4 regions of the Bradyrhizobium sp. 2TAF36 genome follow, and region 1 is predicted to be linked to each of the others. Evidence: riboswitches for the same ligand, from Rfam matches in the RefSeq annotation. Region 1 holds a riboswitch; each other region holds the start of a gene.
The links. A riboswitch is a leader RNA that binds a small molecule or an ion and turns the genes downstream of it on or off. The one in region 1 is predicted to bind cobalamin.

Region 1 (4,743 bases):
GAGCTCGTCGCGGAGAAGTTCGGCACGGGCTCGGTCGCCGAAGCCGCGGCGCTCGTTGCCGCTGGTCCTCGCGCGCGATTGATTGCGACGCGGGCGGTCTCGCGGGATCGCACCGCGACCGCCGCGATCGCGGAAGGAGACGGCGCATGACGGTGCACTTCATCGGTGCAGGGCCGGGCGCTCCGGATTTGCTGACGTTGCGCGGACGCGACCTGATCGCGGCCTGTCCGGTCTGCCTCTATGCGGGCTCGCTGGTGCCCGAGGGCGTGCTGGCGCATTGCCCGCCCGGTGCACGGATCGTCAACACCGCGCCGCTGTCGCTTGACGAGATCATCGCGGAGATCGCCGCCGCGCATGCCGCCGGCAAGGATGTTGCCCGCCTGCATTCCGGCGATCTCTCGATCTGGTCGGCGATGGGCGAGCAGCTTCGTCGCCTGCGCGCGCTCGGTATTCCCTACACGGTCACGCCAGGTGTTCCGTCGTTTTCGGCTGCAGCAGCTGCACTAGAGATTGAGCTGACGCTGCCCGGTCTTGCCCAGTCAGTCGTGCTGACGCGCACGCCGGGCCGCGCCAGCGCGATGCCTGAGGGCGAAAAGCTCGCGGCGTTCGCCGCCACCGGTGCGGTGCTCGCGATCCATCTGTCGATCCATCTGCTCGACAAGGTCGTCGCCGAGCTCACGCCGCATTACGGCGCGGATTGCCCCGTCGCGATCGTCTGGCGCGCGAGCTGGCCGGACCAGCGCATCGTTCGCGCCACGCTGGCGACGCTCGATGCCGCCGTCGGCACCGAGATGGAGCGCACCGCGCTGATCCTGGTTGGCAAGACGCTTGGAGCGGCGGATTTTGACGAGAGCCGCCTCTATGCCGCCGATTACGATCGGCGCTATCGGCCGGTCGGCGCCGATCCGCGCTTTCCGGAGGCATCGTGATGCCGGCAGGGCTTGTCATCTCGGCGCCGGCCTCCGGCGTCGGCAAAACCACGCTGACGCTGGCGCTGGCGCGCGCCTGGCGCAATCGCGGATTGAACGTGCAGTGCTTCAAGAGCGGGCCCGACTATATCGATCCCGCCTTCCATGCCGCTGCGACGGGGCGCGCTTCCGTCAACGTCGATAGCTGGGCGATGGATCGCGGGACGATTGCTCATCTCGTGGGTCGCGGCACTGATGCCGATGTCGTGCTCGCGGAGGGTTCGATGGGCCTGTTCGACGGCGTCGCCGCGCGCGGCGTCTCCGGCACCGGCGCCACCGCCGACATTGCGGAGATGCTGGGCTGGCCGGTGCTGCTGGTGATCGATCCTTCCGGACAGGCGCAGACGGCGGCGGCGATCGCCGCAGGCCTTCGCGACTATCGTGCCGGCGTGCGCCTTGCCGGCGTGGTGCTCAATCGCGTCGCCAGCCCGCGACATGAAGATCTCGTGCGGCGTGCACTGAACGACGCCGGCATCGCCGTGTTCGGCGCGCTGCCGCGTCATGCAGAAATCAGCCTGCCGAAACGGCATCTCGGCCTGGTGCAGGCCGAAGAGCAGGCCGAGATCGGCAAGCTGATCGACGAAGCCGCGCGCTTCGTCGCCGAGCATGTCGATCTCGATGCGGTGCTGCGGGCGGCAGCAAGCTGTTCGCCGCAACCGGCGGCAAACGGCATGAACGTGACGCCGCCCGGGCAGCGCATTGCGTTGGCCCGCGATGCCGCGTTCTCCTTCATCTATCCGCACATGCTGGAGGCCTGGCGCGCGGCCGGCGCCGAGATCTCGACATTCTCGCCGCTTGCCGATGAAGCGCCTGACGCGAGCGCCGATGTCTGCTGGCTGCCCGGCGGCTATCCCGAACTGCATGCCGGCACGATCGCGGCCAATGCGCGCTTTCGCAGCGGCTTGCGCGCCTTCGCTGACACACGGCCGGTGCACGGCGAATGCGGAGGCTATATGGTGCTGGGAACCGCTCTGACCGACGCCGACGGCGTCCGTCATGAGATGACGGGCCTGCTCGGACTGGAGACGAGCTTTGCCAAGCGCCGCATGCATCTCGGCTATCGTCTCGCTGCGCTCGCCGCGCCGATGCCGGGCCATCAGGTCGGCGCGCGCCTGCGCGGTCACGAGTTCCACTATTCGACGATTGTCGCGCAGCCGGATACGCCGCTGGCGGTCGTGCACGATGCAACAGGCGCGATCATCGCCGAGACCGGCTCGCGGCGGGGACAAGCCACCGGCACGTTCTTCCATCTGATCGCGGAGGATCGGTGAGCGGTTTTGTCACTTTCATCTCGGCCGGCCCCGGCGACCCCGAGCTCCTCACGCTCAAAGGCGCCGCGCGGCTGCGCGATGCCGACGTCGTGCTCTATGACGACCTCGCCTCGGGCGCGATCCTCGATCTGGCCCGGCCCGGCGCCAATCTCGTCGCGGTCGGGAAGCGGGCAGGGCGGCCCTCGACCAAGCAGCACCACGTCAACCGCCTGCTGATCGATTACGCCGCGGCCGGCGTCCGTGTGGTGCGGCTGAAATCGGGCGATGCCGGTATCTTTGGCCGGCTCGAGGAGGAGCTGGAGGCTCTGCGCGAAGCCGGCATCGGCTACGAGATCATTCCCGGAATCACCTCGGCCTGTGTCGCCGCCGCGCAAGCCGGCATTCCCCTGACCCGGCGCCACACCTCGCGCCGGGTGCAGTTCGTGACCGGGGCCGATGTCACCGGCGAGCTGCCGCAGAATTTGAACTGGGCGGCGCTGGCGGATCCCGAAGCGACCACCGTCGTCTATATGGGCCGGCGCACCTTTCCGGCGCTTGTCGCAAAATTGATCGAGCACGGCCTCGCCCCTGATACCCCGGCGCTGTTCGCCGAATCCCTCGGTCGTCCCGACGAGCGGCTGGTCCGCACCACCATTGCCGAGCTGGCGGAACAGCTTGCGCGGGGCGGCGCGGCCTCGACGGCGGCGGTGATCCTGTTTGGCGCGCTGGCGGGCGATTATCCGTCAGGACCGTCCCGGCCGCCCTTCGCCCCTTGACGCCCGGCTGGCGAAAGGGGCACACAGGAGACGCATGGTGCTCGAGGCGGCGCAAACCGCCGGAGCATAATCGGGAATGGGGGTGGGCGGACAGTTGCGCCGCCCAAAACCCCAGCCGCCCCCGCGACTGTAAGCGGTGAGGGACTCCGATCAGCCACTGGGCCGCAAGGCCCGGGAAGGCCGGAGAACCCCAGTGAACCGCGAGCCAGGAGACCGGCCGTGCATGTCTTGTGGCCAAGGCCGTCGGGTGTGACGGCAGGAAGGAACTGAACCATGCATATCGAACCCGGAGTCGTATCGGGCGCCAAGCTCGTGTTGAGTTACGCAACCGGCATCGCAGTCGGCGGCGTTGCGCTGAAGCTCGCGGTCGAGACCGTGCGCGAGCAGGGCATCACGTCGTTCGCGGCGCGGACGCTCGCCACCACGGGCCTCGTTTTCGTCTTCTTCGAGATCCTGCCGCACTTCCCGGTGGGCGTCTCCGAGGTGCACTTCATCCTCGGCTCGACCCTGTTCCTGCTGTTTGGGGCAGCGCCCGCGGCCTTCGGCCTTGCGTTCGGACTGTTGTTCCAGGGCATCTTCTTCGAGCCGCCCGATCTGCCGCAATTCGGCATGAACGTCACCACGCTGCTGGTGCCGCTGTTCGGGATCCAGGCGATCGCCGCGCGGATCATTGCCCGCAACACCGCCTATGTCGATCTCAGGTATCGCCAGGCGCTGGCGCTGTCGACCACGTATCAGGCCGGCGTCATCGCCTGGGTTGCGTTCTGGGCGCTCTATGGCTCGGGCTTCGGTGCGACCAACCTCGTCAACATCGCGACCTTCGCGGCCTCCTACGCGCTCGTCATCGTGATCGAGCCGCTGGCCGACCTCGGTGTGCTGGCGCTGGCGAAGTCGCTGCGCGGCGTCACCGCGCCCGGCCTCGTTACCCCGCGTTTGCATAACGCGGCTTGAGAGACAAGCGAACGGGCGGCCGTGATGGCCGCCCTTCGCACTCACGATGCTGACACTCTCCCTGATAGGCATCGGTTGCGGCGATCCCGAGCAGCTCACGCGCGCCGCCGTTCAAGCCATCAACGCGGCCGATCTCATCCTGATCCCGCGCAAGGGGACGGCGAAGTCCGATCTCGCAGATCTCAGGCGGACGATCTGCGCGGATGTACTCACCAATCCAACGACGCGCATTGCCGAGTTCGATCTTCCTGTGCGCGATGCCGGTGAAGCGGACTATCACAAGGGCGTGGACGACTGGCACGATGCCGTGGCCGCGGCGTGGTCGCGGACGATCGCCAGCCATCTCGAAGGTAAAGGCAAGGTCGCGCTGCTGATCTGGGGCGATCCCTCGCTGTACGATTCCTCGCTGCGCATTGCGCGGCGGCTCGATCCCTTGCCTGATATCGAGGTCGTGCCGGGCATCACCTCGATCCAGGCGCTGTGCGCGGCGCATGCGCTGCCGCTCAACGACATCGGCGAGCCCTTCCTGGTCACGACGGGGCGCCGCTTGCGCGAAGGCGGCTGGCCGCAGGGCGTCGATACCGTGGTGGTGATGCTCGACGGCGGCACGGCTTTCCAGTCGCTCGATCCAGCCGGGCTGCACATCTGGTGGGGCGCCTATCTCGGTATGCACGATCAGATCGTCATGTCGGGCGTTCTGGCCGAGATCGGCCCGCGCATCGTCGCCGCGCGACAGGATGCGCGCGAGCGGCACGGATGGATCATGGACAGCTACATTCTCAAGCGCAGGCCGTAAGC
Region 2 (4,743 bases), on a different contig from region 1:
CCTCGTCGAGGCCGAGGCTTTCGACGATATACTGGAAGGTGTGGGTGTGCACCGCCTCCTCGAAGGCCTGCCGAAGGAGGTACTGCCGGCACTCCGGATTGGTGAGGTGACGGTAGATCGCCAGCACGATGTTGTTGGCGACGAGCGATTCAGAGGCTGCGAAGAAGCCGAGATTGCGCTTGATCGCGCGCCGCTCGTCCTCCGTCAGCCCGTCCCGCGACTTCCATAGCGCGATGTCGGCCTGCATCGAAACTTCGGTCGGCATCCAGTGATTGTTGCAGCCTGAGAGATACTTCTCCCAGGCCCATTTGTACTTCAGCGGAAGCAGCTGGTTGACGTCGGCGCGGCAGTTGATCATCCGCTTCTCGTCGACGGAGACGCGGCCGCCGGCGCGGTCGATCGCACCTAGGCCGGTCGGGTCGGCCGGCTCGAGCTTGAGCTGGCTCTGCGGACGCAGTGCAGTGGCTAGACTTGAGGCGGCCGGAGCGGCTGCTGTGGTTTCGGTATCGGACCAGTCGAGCATCGTCATCTCCTCACTGGCACGCTTCGCATTCGGGATCGTCGATCCGGCAGGCCTTGATGCCGTCGAGGTCCGGTGCCGCTGCGGTCGGGATCACGATCGGCGCGTGCGACACCGCCACAGACGCGGACACCGCATTGAGCTTTCCGTCGGTGCCCTTCAACGTCGATTTCTCGACATGCGTGGCGCTGCGCGAGCGCAAATAGTACGTCGTCTTCAAGCCGCGCCGCCAGGCCAGCCAGTAGAGCGCGTCGAGCTTCTTGCCGGAGGGATTGGCGATGTAGAGGTTGAGCGACTGCGACTGGTCGATCCATTTCTGCCGGCGCGCGGCCGCCTCGATCAGCCAGGCGCTGTCGATCTCGAAGGCGGTGGCGTAGAGCGCCTTCAGATCGTCAGGAACGCGGTCGATCTGGCCGACGCTGCCGTCGAAATATTTGAGGTCGGAGACCATCACCTCGTCCCAAAGCCCCCTCGCCTTGAGGTCGCGCACCAGGAACTCGTTCACGACCGTGAAGTCGCCGGACATGTTCGATTTCACGAACAGGTTCTGATAGTTCGGCTCGATCGACTGCGAGACGCCGCAGATGTTGGAGATCGTCGCCGTCGGCGCGATCGCCATGACGTTCGAGTTGCGCATGCCGCTGGACGTGACCTTCTCGCGGAGGCGATCCCAGTCGAGTGTTGCGGAGCGATCGACGTCGAGACCACCGCGCGCGTCGGCGAGAAGCTGGATGGAGTCGAGCGGCAAGACGCCCTTCGACCACAGCGAGCCCTCGAAGCTCGGATAGCGTCCGCGCTCCGCGGCGAGATCGGACGACGCTTCGATCGCGTGGAACGAGATTGCCTCCATGCTGGTGTCGGCAAACGCCACTGCCGCGTCGGACGCGGTCGGAATGCGCTGGACCTGAAGCGCTTCCTGAAAGCCCATGAGGCCGAGCCCGACGGGACGATGACGCATGTTGGAGCGACGCGCCTCCGGGATGGTGTAGAAATTGATGTCGATGACGTTGTCGAGCATCCGGACGGCGGTGGTCACCGTCCGCTTCAGCTTGGCCTGGTCGACACCATCAGGCCCGACATGGTTGAGCATGTTGATGGAGCCGAGATTGCAGACCGCGACCTCGTCGGCGGAGGTGTTCAGCGTGATCTCGGTGCAGAGGTTCGACGAGTGGATCACGCCAACGTGCCGCTGCGGCGAACGCAGGTTGCAGGGGTCCTTGAAGGTGATCCAGGGATGACCGGTCTCGAACAGCATGGTCAGCATGCGACGCCAGAGGTCGCTCGCGCGCACGGTCTTGAAGACGCGCATGCCGCCGGCTTTCGCCTTGGCCTCATAGGCCTCGTAAGCCGTCTTGAACGCCCCGCCGTATAGATCGTGCAAATCGGGCGTCTCGTCGGGCGAAAACAGCGTCCATTCGCCATCGGCATCGACGCGCTGCATGAACAGGTCCGGCACCCAATTGGCGGTGTTCATGTCGTGGGTACGACGGCGGTCGTCGCCGGTGTTCTTGCGCAGGTCGAGGAATTCCTCGATGTCGACGTGCCAGGTCTCCAGATAGGCGCAGACCGCGCCCTTGCGCTTGCCGCCCTGGTTGACGGCAATCGCGGTGTCGTTGGCAACCTTCAGGAACGGGATGATGCCCTGGCTCTCGCCGTTGGTGCCCTTGATGTGGGCGCCGAGCCCACGGACCGGCGTCCAGTCGTTGCCGAGGCCGCCGGAATATTTTGCCAGCAGTGCGTTGTCCTTGATCGACTTGAAGATGCCGTCGAGGTCGTCCGAGACTGTCGTGAGAAAACAGGACGACAATTGCGGACGCAGCGTACCCGAATTGAACAGCGTCGGCGTCGAGGCCATGAAGTCGAACGATGACAGCAGATCGTAGAACTCGATCGCCCTGGCCTCTCGGTCGATCTCGCGCACCGCAAGACCCATCGCGACGCGCATGAAGAAAGCTTGCGGCAGTTCGATCCGCTTGCCGCGGACGTGCAGGAAGTAGCGGTCGTACAGCGTCTGGAGGCCGAGGAACTGGAAGTTCAGGTCGCGCTCGGGCTTGAGTGCAGCCGCGATCCGGCCGAGGTCGAAGCGGGCCAGTTCAGGATCGAGCAGTTCGGCAGCGATGCCGGTCTTCACGTAGGCCGGGTAATATTCGGCATAGCGCACAGCCATATCGGCCTGCGAGGCGAAGGTCGGCCCGGCATGGACATAGGACAGCACCTCGCCGCGGAGCTTGTCCAGCAGCAGGCGCGCACTGACATAAGCATAATTCGGCTCCTGCTCGACCAGCGTGCGTGCGGCCATGATCGAGGCCAGCGCCAGTTCGTCCTGGCTGATGCCGTCGTAGAGATTGCGGGTGGTCTCGGTGAGCACGGGTGCCGCGGAGACGCCGTCGAGACCGGCGCAGGCTTCGCCGATAATCAGCGCAAGCCGCTTGGTGTCGAGACCAACGCGCGAACCGTCGGCGAGCGTGACATGAAGTGCCGGCGCGACAGCGGGCGTCGCTTCCGCGGCCGCCTCCTCGGCGCGCTGGCGCGACCGCTCCTCGCGGTACAGCACATAGGCGCGTGCGACCTTGTGGTGCTCGCTCCGCATCAAGGCGAGCTCGACCTGGTCCTGCACATCCTCGATATGGAAGGTGCGTCCCTCGCCTGCCCGCCGCATCAACGCAGCGACGACTTCGGCCGTCAGCTGCTCCACGCTCTCATGGACGCGGCGCGAGGCGACCGCACTGGTGCCTTCGACCGCAAGAAACGCCTTGGTCATGGCGACCGCGATCTTCGCGGAATCGAACGGCGAGACCTTGCCGTTGCGACGGATGATCTGCATGGCCGGCTCGCTCGAAGCAGGCGCAAGCGATTGTGGACGCAAATGAACGATGGGTGCGGAAGCGGTGTCCGCGTCGTGCAGGTTGAGTGACATCAAAGGGCCCCGTGATGCGCGCGTTGTGTTTGAACGGGGCTGTAAGGAAGGACGCTGCAGAAACGCCGGCGGCAGAGTTGCCGGGCGGTGCGTGCAAGCGACCGCCGGACACCCCGCCCGTGGACGTTCAGATCGTCGCGGCAGGTCTCCTGGCTCGCAGGTCGTCGCCCACTTCCCGTCTTCCCGGCGCGAAAGGCACCAGTGACGATTGTTCGGAAGCAGCTCGCTGCTGACAGTTGCGGGGGCAGCGCCGGAATTCCGCGCTCTCGCGCGGTTCACCGGCTTCCCTCTTAGCCACTAAATCTTGCGATCCAGCGGAACCGTGACGCCCACATGTGGTGACATATGCAGCCGGGTGTCAACGATTCGTTGCGGGCCGGAAGCGGTGTTCCCTGTGGAATGCGGGAGTTCCCGCCTGGCTCGCGCAACCCTTGGGATGACGCACATCCAGCATTACGCGTTCCGCATCGCGCGCCCGAACGGATCGACCAGGCGGACGATCTCGCAGGCGGCGACGAGGCCGGCGAGCCAGACGGCGCTGGTCAGCCCGATGCGCGTCACGATGGCCGCAGTGAACGCGCCCTCTCCGCCAAGGAACGGCGTCGCGGCAAGCAGCGCGAGCTCATAGGCGGCGTAGGCGGCGACGAGCGCGATGGCCAGCATCAGCGGCGTGCGGCCCTGCGGCAGCAGGCGGAGAACGGTCGATGCCGCTGCCGTCGACAGCAACGCGGCAGCACCGATGACAAAGCCCCAGGCGATGGTGCTGCCATCGATGGGATAGTGCAGCACGCCAAAGCCGATGGTCTGGTTCACGAGCCAGGCGCCGGTGACGACGAGCAGCGCCGGACGCATCGGCAGCATCGCGGCGGCGACGACGGCGAACGCCGCAAACGGCGTCGCGCAGGCAAGCGCGAAGCTCGCGAGCGCGCATGACACCGTCAGCAGTGCAAAGCAGAACATCGGCGCGATGCGCGACGCGACCGGATGAAGGCGGAAACGGTCGGCGTGGGGCGGCAGGATGGTGACAGTCATGGAACGATCTCCTTGTGGGATTTGTAGCACAATTTTGCTGGAACGCGGCATCACGTCTGACTCAGTGAAGAGCCTCCATGGGATCTTCAGTCTCGGCTGGATCGCGCCGGTCGTAGGCGGCAAGCCAGGCGGCGAGTGTCACGGTGTGCGGCTCCTTGGCCGCCAATTGGCGCAAGGCCACGCGAACGGTGGCGCGCGCCGTGCGATCGGGCGGAAGCGTCGCCGTCTCAGATCCCCGCCCCTTCGCGACCGCCTCGACCACGGCCCTCTTGCA
Region 3 (4,743 bases), on a different contig from region 1:
GCATCCACCGCGCGGGTAAAAGTGTAGTCGGCACGAACGCGAAGCCGGTCCGTGATCGCAGCCGCGACGAAGCTCTCCGTGCCCTCCGTGATCGCCTTGCCGATATTGGTGTTGGTGCTCGCGAACGTCACGGGATCGAACGTGCTCTGGATCAGGTCCGTGATGTTGTTGCGGAAGTAGGTCGAGCCGAAGCGAACGCGATCGCCAAACAAGGGTTGCTCGAAGCCGGCGTCATATCCGACGCTTTCCTCGGGCCTGAGGTTGGGATTTGCAAAGAAGAAGAACGCGGGAAAGCTCACGTAAAGCTGGTTGAGCGTGGGCGCCTTGAACCCCGTGCCGTAGCTTCCCTTGAACTTCGTATCCGTGACCGGCACGATCACGGCAGACGCCAGACGAAAGGTCGGATGCTCTCCAAACCGCTCGTTGTCGTCCTGCCGGACGTTGGCCGTGAAGAAGACTCGATCCCGGAACTGGGACTGCAGCTCCATATACCCGGCCTTGTTGACGTTTTGCGCCGAGACCGTCGCCGTTTGCAGTGTTTCGGTCTCATGCTCCGCACCAATGATGACATTGTTGTTGGGCGCGAGCTGGGTCGTGGTGTGCCAATCATACTTGACGCGGTCGCCGGTCGTAATCGTGGCCATCACGTCGCCGGGCGAGATGTTGTAGTTCCAGTGATTGGTGTAGTTGACGCCGAAATAGCTTTTCATCCGGTCGTCGAGAGCGGACCAGACCGCCTCCCCGCGCGTGAAGAGCTGGTGCACCGTCTGCGTGCTTTGCGCGGCCGCGGGAAAGCTCGCGGATGTGACGGGATCGAAGGTGTCTCCGGTAAAGCGCAGGGTAGCGTCGGTGTACCGCGCCACGCCATTGAGCGTCAGGTTTTCGCTCAGTTCGGCGCCAAGCTTCGTCGAATAAGTCATGTTGTCGTAGTTGTTGCCGATCGCCTTCTGCCCCGGCGGCAGCAATTCGACCGGCGTCACCGGCACGTCGTTCGCGTGGAAATGCGCGACGTTGAAGGCATAGTTGAAGTGGTCCTGTGAACCGCTCAGACCTGCAGTTTGATTGAACGTTCCGAACGAGCCTCCCTCGACCGAGCCGGTGGCGCGGGCGGGACCGTCGCCCTTCTTCGTCACGATGGAGATCACGCCACCCAGCGCGTCTGCGCCGTAGAGACCGCCCTGCGGACCGCGCAGGACTTCGATCTGCTGAATGTCGGAGGTGAGCAACTGGCCGAAATCAAACGAACGGTTCGGGTTGCCGGGATCGCTGACATCGATGCCGTCGATCAGGACCTTGGTGTGGTTGGAATTCGTTCCGCGCATGAAGATCGACGTCTGTCCCCCCGGACCGCCGGTCTGCACGAGGTTCAGGCCAGGAACCGCGCTCAGCGCATCGGATGCGGTCCGGCGCTGATCGCGCTCCATGTCTCTGGCGGTCAGAACCGTCACCGAGCTCGCAACCAGATTGGTCGGAGTGACAACGCCCGTCGGACTGACGACGACCGTCGGAAACAGGTTGGCCGCGGATACCCCGGCAACCGGGGGCGACGCCGGCACCAGCTCGGGCTTCGGCAGCCGAGCGACGCGCCGCTGCTCGGGCTGGTCGGGCGCAGGCCGCGCGGCTCGCGGCTTGGCCGCACGCTCGGTCGGCGCGACCTCGACCGGCGGCAGCAGATCGGGCGATGCCGACTGCTGGGCCTGGGCAATGGACAGATCGAGCGAATACAGGGAAACGAACGCGACAACGCCGGCGCGGAAGCGCCTGGCGGCAAAGACAATACGGGACACTCTTGTAACCTCGGTATGACGTCAGTGGCACGTCACAGCGAACGAGGTTTCACGGCGGAGCGTTCGATTGCTCCCGTGAAGCTAATGTCTGTACTCCCCGACCGACATCTTCGCGTGTGACCACGGCTGACGGCAGGTCTCCTGGCTCGCGGGTCGTTACCTTACGTCGCCTTCCCAGGACCGAGATTCCCAGTGGCATATGACGAAAGATTCACCGCTTACAGTTGCGGGGGCAGCCGTGGCGTTGAGAATATCCCGGTATCGGGAAAACCTCGCACCACGTTCCCTTTTGATCTCCGTGAGGAGAACCGTCACCGGCCAATCTACGGGGCGGGCAAGCGGAGAGTCAATCGGCCGGTTGCATGACGGGCAAAGCACCGCACCGGAGATTGAGCCGGCGCAATCAGGCCGGCTCCCGCTCCGAACGCGTCCTGATCACCGCCCGCTCGCCGGCATCGACGAGCTGGCCGATGCCGGTGCGGCCCGTGAGCGCGCAGCGGATGATGTTCTCGGCAACGGACCTGCGAAAGCAATGGTCCTCGCCGACCGGGCGATTGCGGCAGACCCGATCCAGCGCCAGCTTCATGTTGATCCGGGTGCGGGTGTCGAAATGCTCGCTGATCATTCGCAGGGCCTCGGTGCGTTGATGTCGGAGCGGAAACGCGTCGGCGTAGGCTGGGTTCCAAAAACGGACCGCGCAAGGCGTTGCGCAGAGCCGACTACGCCCGATCTCTTGGTCCTGTGACGGGCGGGCTACGCCCGACCTCTTGGCCGCTGGGCCTGAGCCCAGGCCGCGGTGACATCGCGCAGCGGAGCGTCGATGCGCCGGATCGGGGTCAGCTCACCGGAGGCCGAGATGATGGCGGTCTCCTCGCGGCGACAGCGCGGGCATACGAAGCGGACCTCGTGCGGCGACGCCGACCAGCTCGAACGTTTGACGTTGGCCGCCATCGGCCATGCATCGCAATGCGAGCACGACACCAGGAACCGACCGGGATCGAGCATACCCATTCCATAGGACTCCGCGTCCTGCCTGCCCCTTCAATGACTAACCCATGTGAATCGTTCCGGTGCCCGAGCACCGTCTGCTCCTCAGCTTCACGCAGCGCCGCCGCTCAGTGGGCACCCTTGAGGGTGCATGACGTGGTGCAGGTGACGGTGTTGCCGTGGTCGCACGCCTTGCAGGCGGCAACGCACTGGTTCATGTCGCGGGGATTGTAGGAGCTGTAGTTCCGCATCGCACAGACCGGGGTCGAGCCGGTGATGTCCTGCTCCTGGTTGCAGGCGGCCGTCATGAGCGCGAAGATGAGGACTGCGAGAAGGCGCATGGGATTGCCCTGGTGAGGAGCGGCAAAGCGACGTCAGCGAGATGCGCTGCACCGCAACGGACCTCGGCATTCCCAATGCGAGCAATCATGATCGCGACGCTCGCATCCTCAAAGGATGCGCGCCAAACATTAAGAACGGATTGCAGGCGGCGTCAGGCCGCGGCCTTGGTCGCGATCGCCTTCCGCATATCCACCGCCAGCTGACGATACTGCTCCGAGAGTCTCAGATAGAACTCGCGCTTGGTGCTGTCGGTGGCGAGCTTGGCAATCAGCTCGCATTCGGCGGTGAGCGTCTCGAACCGTTCCAGCCTGTCATGAAGTTCTGTCATCGGCGTGTCCCCATCAAACGCCACAAGGGACGTCAAACCTAAGCCTGAGAAATAGGTCACGGCGAACATCGTTATCGAGTAGAAACGTTTTTTCCAGCAAGGGCGGTGCAAGCCCAGCAAGAACAGCTATTTCTGCTCCAGCCGCCAGGCGCCGTCCCAATTGGCGTCCGGCGGATTGGCCTCGAACTGCGCGATGCGGCCGAGCAGCGTGCGCGAGGGACCGTCGCCGGGCACGGCTTCGAGCGCTGCATTGAACGCGGCGCGAGCCTCGTCGAAGCGCTGCGCGCGGTAGGCGGCGAGGCCTTCGGCGTAGCGCGCGCGCAGGCTCTCCTGCGGGACGCTGAGCCCGTGCGCCTTGCTCATCACCTCGAAAATGGCCTGCGATGCGCTTTGGCCGGCCACCGCCAGACGATCGATCTCGCGCAGCTCGAGGTTCGAGCCGATCGCGTCCGCCGTGGCCTGCGCGATCAGGATCCGCGTGCCGTAGATCTTGTTGACCAGTTCGAGCCGCGAAGCGAGGTTCACGGCATCGCCCATCACGGTGAAGCTCATCATCAGCTCGGAGCCGATGCTGCCGGTCAGGACCTCGCCGGTGGCAATCCCGATGCGCAGATCGCAAGGGCCTGGCATGGCGCGGATACCGAGCAGGTCAGGCAATTGCTTCTGCAACGCCGGCACCTCATCGGCCATGTCGATGGCGGCGTAGCAGGCGAACAGCGCCGGCTCGTCCTCCTCAATGAAGGGAGGGCCCCAATAGGCCATGATGGCATCGCCGATATATTTATCGATAACGCCGCGATGGCTCCGGATCGGCGCGGACATCACCGTGAAATAGTGGTTCATGACCTTGACGAGGCCACGCGGGGTCATGCCCTCGCTCATCGAGGTGAAGCCGCTCATGTCGGAGAACATGATGGTCATCACCCGGCGCTGGCCGTCGATGGCAACTTCGGGTCGGTCGATCAGCCCCTGCGCCACCTTGGGATCGATATAGCGGCCAAAGGTCTCACGGATCCGCTCGTTGTGCCGCAGCTGCTCGATCATGCGATTGAAGGCGGCGGCGAGTTCGCCGATCTCGTCCTGGGTCGAGACCGTGATGGTCTTGTCGAAGCGGCCCGCCTCGACCTCGCGGGTGCCGGCGAGCAACAGCCGCACCGGTCGCGTGATGCCACTGGAGACGAGGAGCGCGAAAGCAAATCCGACCACCGCCGCGAGGATGGTGACGATGCCCGAAATGATCATCGCCTGGCGCTGGCGACCGATCACTGTCGCCGTACTGGCGAAGACCTGCTTCAGCAT
Region 4 (4,743 bases), on a different contig from region 1:
TGATGCGAACGGTTCGCGTGTCGCGGTTCACCTGCGGATAGACGACGGCGATTGTCCCGGTGAAGGTTCGGCCGGGGAAACTGCGCGCGCGCACCGCGACTGACTGCCCCACCGCGATGTTGCCGAGATCGCGCTCGGCCACGTCGACCAGCGCCCAGACCACCGAGGTGTCCGCGATCCGGAACAGGACGTCGCCGGGATTGGCCCGCATGCCTTCGATCGCGTTGCGTTCGAGCACGACCCCGTCGCGCGACGCAGACCAGCGTATGGCCACGGGCGCGGTGTGCGTCTTGTCCATCTCCGCGATGACGGACTCGGGAACGTCGAGATTGACCAGCCGCTGCCGCGAGCCGCGGCCGTACATCTCGACACCGCCGACCGTCCTGGAGGTGATCGTCGCGAGATATTCCGCCGCCGCGGACGCCACCGCCGAACTGTAGATTTCCATCAGCGGCTGGCCGGCCTTCACGCGCGTGCCGGTCGTCACGTCGGCGACCTTCTGCACGAAGCTCTCGGCGCGCATCGCGATCACCGACACGCGGCGTTCATCGAGCTGGATCGTGCCGGGCGCCTTCACCGAGACCCGGATCGGGCGCCGCGCGACGGGCTCGGACTTCACGCCCGCGCGCTGGATCTTGCCGGGCGACAGCTTCACCGTGCCGTCGTCGGTGTCGTCGCCTTCGTAAACGGCGACATAGTCCATCCCCATCGGATCCTTCTTTGGGACGGGCGACGTGTCGGGCAGCCCCATCGGATTGCGGTAGTAGAGGATTTTTCGCGGCGAAGCCGCTTGCGCCTTCGGTAGCGCCGGCGCGACGGCCGCTCCATCGTCGTCGTAGACCGGCACATAGTCCCGCCCGCGGTCGTCCTTCTTCTGACCCGCAGACCAGAGCGGCGCACCGCTTGGATCGCGGTAGTAAAGCGGCGTTCGCTCCGCGCCAGCCGCAGCCGATGATATGTCGGCCTCAGCGAGCCAGCCCGCACCGTTCGAATGCCAGTAGTAGCCGGCCAGGACCAGGCCACCGCCCAGCGCAAGAGCCGTCAGGAGACGCAGCGTTTTCATATGGTGTATCCGCGCGCCCGGGAGCGCGCGTCCGTGTGAAGGAAAAAGGGGAATGTCGGGCGCCGCCGGGCAGCGCCCGAACGCTCACTTGACCGCCGTGACGATCACCTTGCCGGTGACGGTCTCCGGTTCGCCCTGCACCTTCACGGACAGCGTCATCTGGTAGCGTCCAGCCATCGGCAGGTCCGTCTTGAAGGCGTACACACCCGGCTCCCTGGACGGCAGCGGCGCGACCGCCGATTCCATCTCGGCCATCCCGTCCGGGGCCATGTCGAGGCGGCTTTTGAAGATGACTGCGTCCGGTATCGGCTTGCCGGTCTGCTTGTTCGTCAGGCGAACGGCGAGCGTGACGTCTTCGCCCTTCTTCATCTGCGGAGTGACGGGCTCGAAGGCGTAGTCGCCCGCGCCCGCCATCGCGGCGGAAGCGGCAAGCGAAAGGGTGGCGGCGAGAGCCGCGGTGCTGATTTTGGAAAGCATTGTCCTGTCCTCATGAATTGATCTTTCGCCGTGGCGCGTGAAGCGCGCACGTCAGTCGTCGTCGCGAGCAGGCACGCCGCTCGCGTCTCGGGCTTTGCGAGATCAGATTCGAGGAGGTCGGAAAGGAGGACTGCCGCCGCGGAAGGAAACGACCTGATCCGGGGGAATAGCCATCGTGCTGGCCATGACGGCGAGACGTTCGAACGCCACGGGCCTGACATCACCGAGCGCGATGATCCCACCGACGCAGCAGAAGCCCATCCCGCACTTGTAGCCGCCGCTATGGGAGCCCGTTCCCTTCATGTCGGGACAACAATCGTCCATCGACATGTCGGCGTCGCCGCTCATGTGCATGGCCGTCTGCATGCCATCCGACGACATTGCGAGGTTCGCCGCGGACGCGCCAACCGGCAGCATCGCCAAGGATATGGCGATGGCGACTGCCAGGATGGTACGGACGAACTGCATCAATATCGACTTACCTTGTCGGGCCGGAACTCGGCCTCAGTAGCATACTCGGACACCAAAGGCAGTTATTGATCGTGGTCAAGCGTTCGTTACCCAGGCTCGTCCGGAGGCCGGGTTGGACGTTTCGACGCGGTCCTTCGGACTATCGTGCAAAACAGCAACACAAGGCCACCATCGACCGACCGGCCCGTCCAGCAGCCCGCGCGGATGTTGACGCGCTCATCCCCTGATGCCAGTTTCGTGATCGGTAGTGTCCGCAAGGACTCTTCAAGGGAATGCGGTGCGTCCACCTCAGTGGGCAATTCCGCGGCTGCCCCCGCAACTGTAGGCGGATAGCCGACGACCAAACGAACCACTGGAGCCCCGCTTGGGCCTCTGGGAAGGTGGTCGAAGGCGATGACCCGCGAGCCAGGAAACCTGCTACCAGCCATGGTCACGCGCGAACGCATTGGGCGGGGTGCCCTGATGTCGGACAAGTAGCCGGTGCATCCGCCGCCTGGGGCGAAGGTGGATGACTAAGGCAACCGCGGTGACGGTTTGTTTGCGTCGCCGCAGAGCGTTGTCGTGCAAAATCTTCATTTCCGTGCTGGCGCAAGGCCAGCGTTATCGCGTGCTTTCCTGATTACTCTGCTCTCGTCGGTGTCCTTGTCGTCCGCGGCGCTCGCGCAAAGCGCGGCGCAGGACAACCGCTCCCGGGAGGTCGGCCCGGTGATCGTGTCGCCGCCTGCGCCGCGACAGGCTCCTGCCGTCAGCCCCGGCACTCAGAAGCAGCGCGCGGCCCGGCGCGCCGCGGGACGCAATCGTGGCGCCCCTGCTGTCGCCGTTCCGGCCGCGCAAGCTCCGAGCGGGCCGGTACAGACGCCGCTCAATACGGCAGCCGTCACCGACGTCGGCTCCCGGCTCGGCATCACGGCGCGCGAGATGCCGGCGACCGTCGAGGTCATCGGTCAACAGACGATGCAGAACCTGGGCATCCGGACCACGACCGACGTCGCCAAGGCTGCAGTCGGCGTCACCGGCGGCGATGCGCCCGGCGCGCCCGCCATCTTCTCGATGCGTGGCTTTTCCGGCGACCAGATCTCCACGCTCTACAACGGAATCCCGATCGGGCCGTCGACCATGACCGGCCGTCCCATGGACGTGGCTGGTCTCCAGCAGGTCGAGATCATCAAGGGACCGGACTCGCTGGTGGCGGGCCTCGGTGCGACCGGCGGCGCCATCAACTACGTGAACAAGGCGCCGCACACCGGACCAATCGTCAACGACGCCTTCACTTCCTACGATTCCTTCAACGGCTATCGCGCCGGTTACGGATCGGGCGGCAGCACGCTGATCAACGGCCTCGACTACCGCTTCGACATCAGCCATTTCAACAACAAGGGCTTTATCGACGACACCTATTCGAAGCTCAGCAACGTCTCGGGCCAGCTGAACTATCGCGTCAACGAGAACCTGAGGATCTGGGGCGCGACCGAATACAGGCAGGACAACGACCGCTTCTACTGGGGGACGCCGCTGGTGCCGGCGAACGCGCCGGGCATCGTGCCGACGTATGGCGTCGTCTCCGGCCTCTGGAGCAACTATTACCTCGGCGGCGGCACGCCGGTCCCGGTCACCATCGACGCGCGCACGCTGACCACGAACTACAACGTGCTCGACAATCACAGCGGCGCCAACGAGCTCTGGCTGCGCAGCGGCTTTCAATGGGACATCACCAACAACATCTCGCTGAAGAGCCTGGTCTATGGCTATGACGCCCACCGGCACTGGTTCAACAACGAGATCTCGTCGTTTGACCAGACCGTAGGCAATTTCGCAGGCGCGCAGAGCATCTACCGCGAGCGCCTGGCGCTCGATCACGCGCAGCGGCTCTACGGCAACATCACCGACCTCACCGTCAATTCCAATCTCGGCGGAATGGACAATCGCTTCGTCGCCACCGTGGCGGCGAGCAGCAACCAGTTCAACGTCTCGCAGGACACGCTGTTCTTCAATGACTACGTCGACCTCCTCAATCCGGACCGCGGCCTCTACGGCCCGCGCAGCGACGAGAAGATCTACACCCATCTCGACACCGCCTCGCTGTCGTTCGAGGACCGGCTCAAGCTGACCTCGACCTTTGCGCTGATCGGCGGCATCCGTTTTGAGAATATCGAGCTGTCGCGGACCCGCTTCGACGAGAATGGCCTCCTGAAAGCCAACTATCCTTTCTCGAAGACGTTCAATCCGGTCACCGGACGCATCGGCTACACCTGGGACATCGCGCCCGGCGTGATGCTTTACAGCCAGTACGCGACGGCAGCCGACCCGACGGTGGCGAACATCTTCATCCTCAGGCCCACGACGCCGCTGCTGCTCACGACGTCGCGGACCTACGAGACCGGCGTGAAGCTGCTGTCGGCCGACAGGCGCGCGGAGGCCACGTTCTCGGCCTTCGACATCGAGCGCAAGAACGTCTACGTCCCCGAAAGCGGCATCCTCTTCAACGTCGCCGGCAAGATGGCCTCCAAGGGCGTCGAGATCGCCGCCGCGGTCAATCCGGTCGCGGGCCTGAAACTATGGGGCAACGTCGCCTTCGTGCAGTCGCGCTTCATCGACTTCACCTATGTCGACGGCAATGGCGACTTCCAGTCCTATTCGGGCAAGACGCCGCCCAACGTTCCCAACTTCATCGCCAACGCCGGCGCCTCCTATCGCTTCGACACGAAGCTGCCGGTCGAGATCGGCGGCCTCGT

Region 2: linked by a shared signal. The riboswitch ahead of AB4Z51_RS09595 (ribonucleoside-diphosphate reductase subunit alpha) and the one ahead of AB4Z51_RS30160 (energy-coupling factor ABC transporter permease) in region 1 are both predicted to bind cobalamin.
Region 3: linked by a shared signal. The riboswitch ahead of AB4Z51_RS09610 (TonB-dependent receptor plug domain-containing protein) and the one ahead of AB4Z51_RS30160 (energy-coupling factor ABC transporter permease) in region 1 are both predicted to bind cobalamin.
Region 4: linked by a shared signal. The riboswitch ahead of AB4Z51_RS16595 (TonB-dependent receptor) and the one ahead of AB4Z51_RS30160 (energy-coupling factor ABC transporter permease) in region 1 are both predicted to bind cobalamin.

The regions. Positions count from the first base shown of each region.
Region 1 is NZ_JBFRFR010000059.1:48,126-52,868, forward strand. It holds gene AB4Z51_RS30140 (cobalamin biosynthesis protein) at 1-150, shown strand, start outside; gene cobM (precorrin-4 C(11)-methyltransferase) at 147-929, shown strand; gene AB4Z51_RS30150 (cobyrinate a,c-diamide synthase) at 929-2,239, shown strand; gene cobA (uroporphyrinogen-III C-methyltransferase) at 2,236-2,994, shown strand; cobalamin riboswitch at 3,013-3,230, shown strand; gene AB4Z51_RS30160 (energy-coupling factor ABC transporter permease) at 3,268-3,945, shown strand; gene cobF (precorrin-6A synthase (deacetylating)) at 3,992-4,741, shown strand.
Region 2 is NZ_JBFRFR010000012.1:179,904-184,646, forward strand. It holds gene AB4Z51_RS09590 (ribonucleotide-diphosphate reductase subunit beta) at 1-523, opposite strand, end outside; gene AB4Z51_RS09595 (ribonucleoside-diphosphate reductase subunit alpha) at 534-3,437, opposite strand; cobalamin riboswitch at 3,560-3,777, opposite strand; gene AB4Z51_RS09600 (hypothetical protein) at 3,891-4,469, opposite strand; gene AB4Z51_RS09605 (DUF6925 family protein) at 4,531-4,743, opposite strand, start outside.
Region 3 is NZ_JBFRFR010000012.1:185,793-190,535, forward strand. It holds gene AB4Z51_RS09610 (TonB-dependent receptor plug domain-containing protein) at 1-1,787, opposite strand, end outside; cobalamin riboswitch at 1,902-2,115, opposite strand; gene AB4Z51_RS09615 (hypothetical protein) at 2,191-2,412, opposite strand; gene AB4Z51_RS09620 (hypothetical protein) at 2,541-2,798, opposite strand; gene AB4Z51_RS09625 (hypothetical protein) at 2,903-3,115, opposite strand; gene AB4Z51_RS09630 (hypothetical protein) at 3,268-3,444, opposite strand; gene AB4Z51_RS09635 (adenylate/guanylate cyclase domain-containing protein) at 3,571-4,743, opposite strand, start outside.
Region 4 is NZ_JBFRFR010000026.1:44,935-49,677, forward strand. It holds gene AB4Z51_RS16580 (efflux RND transporter periplasmic adaptor subunit) at 1-1,063, opposite strand, end outside; gene AB4Z51_RS16585 (FixH family protein) at 1,148-1,540, opposite strand; gene AB4Z51_RS16590 (hypothetical protein) at 1,643-2,008, opposite strand; cobalamin riboswitch at 2,240-2,447, shown strand; gene AB4Z51_RS16595 (TonB-dependent receptor) at 2,648-4,743, shown strand, end outside.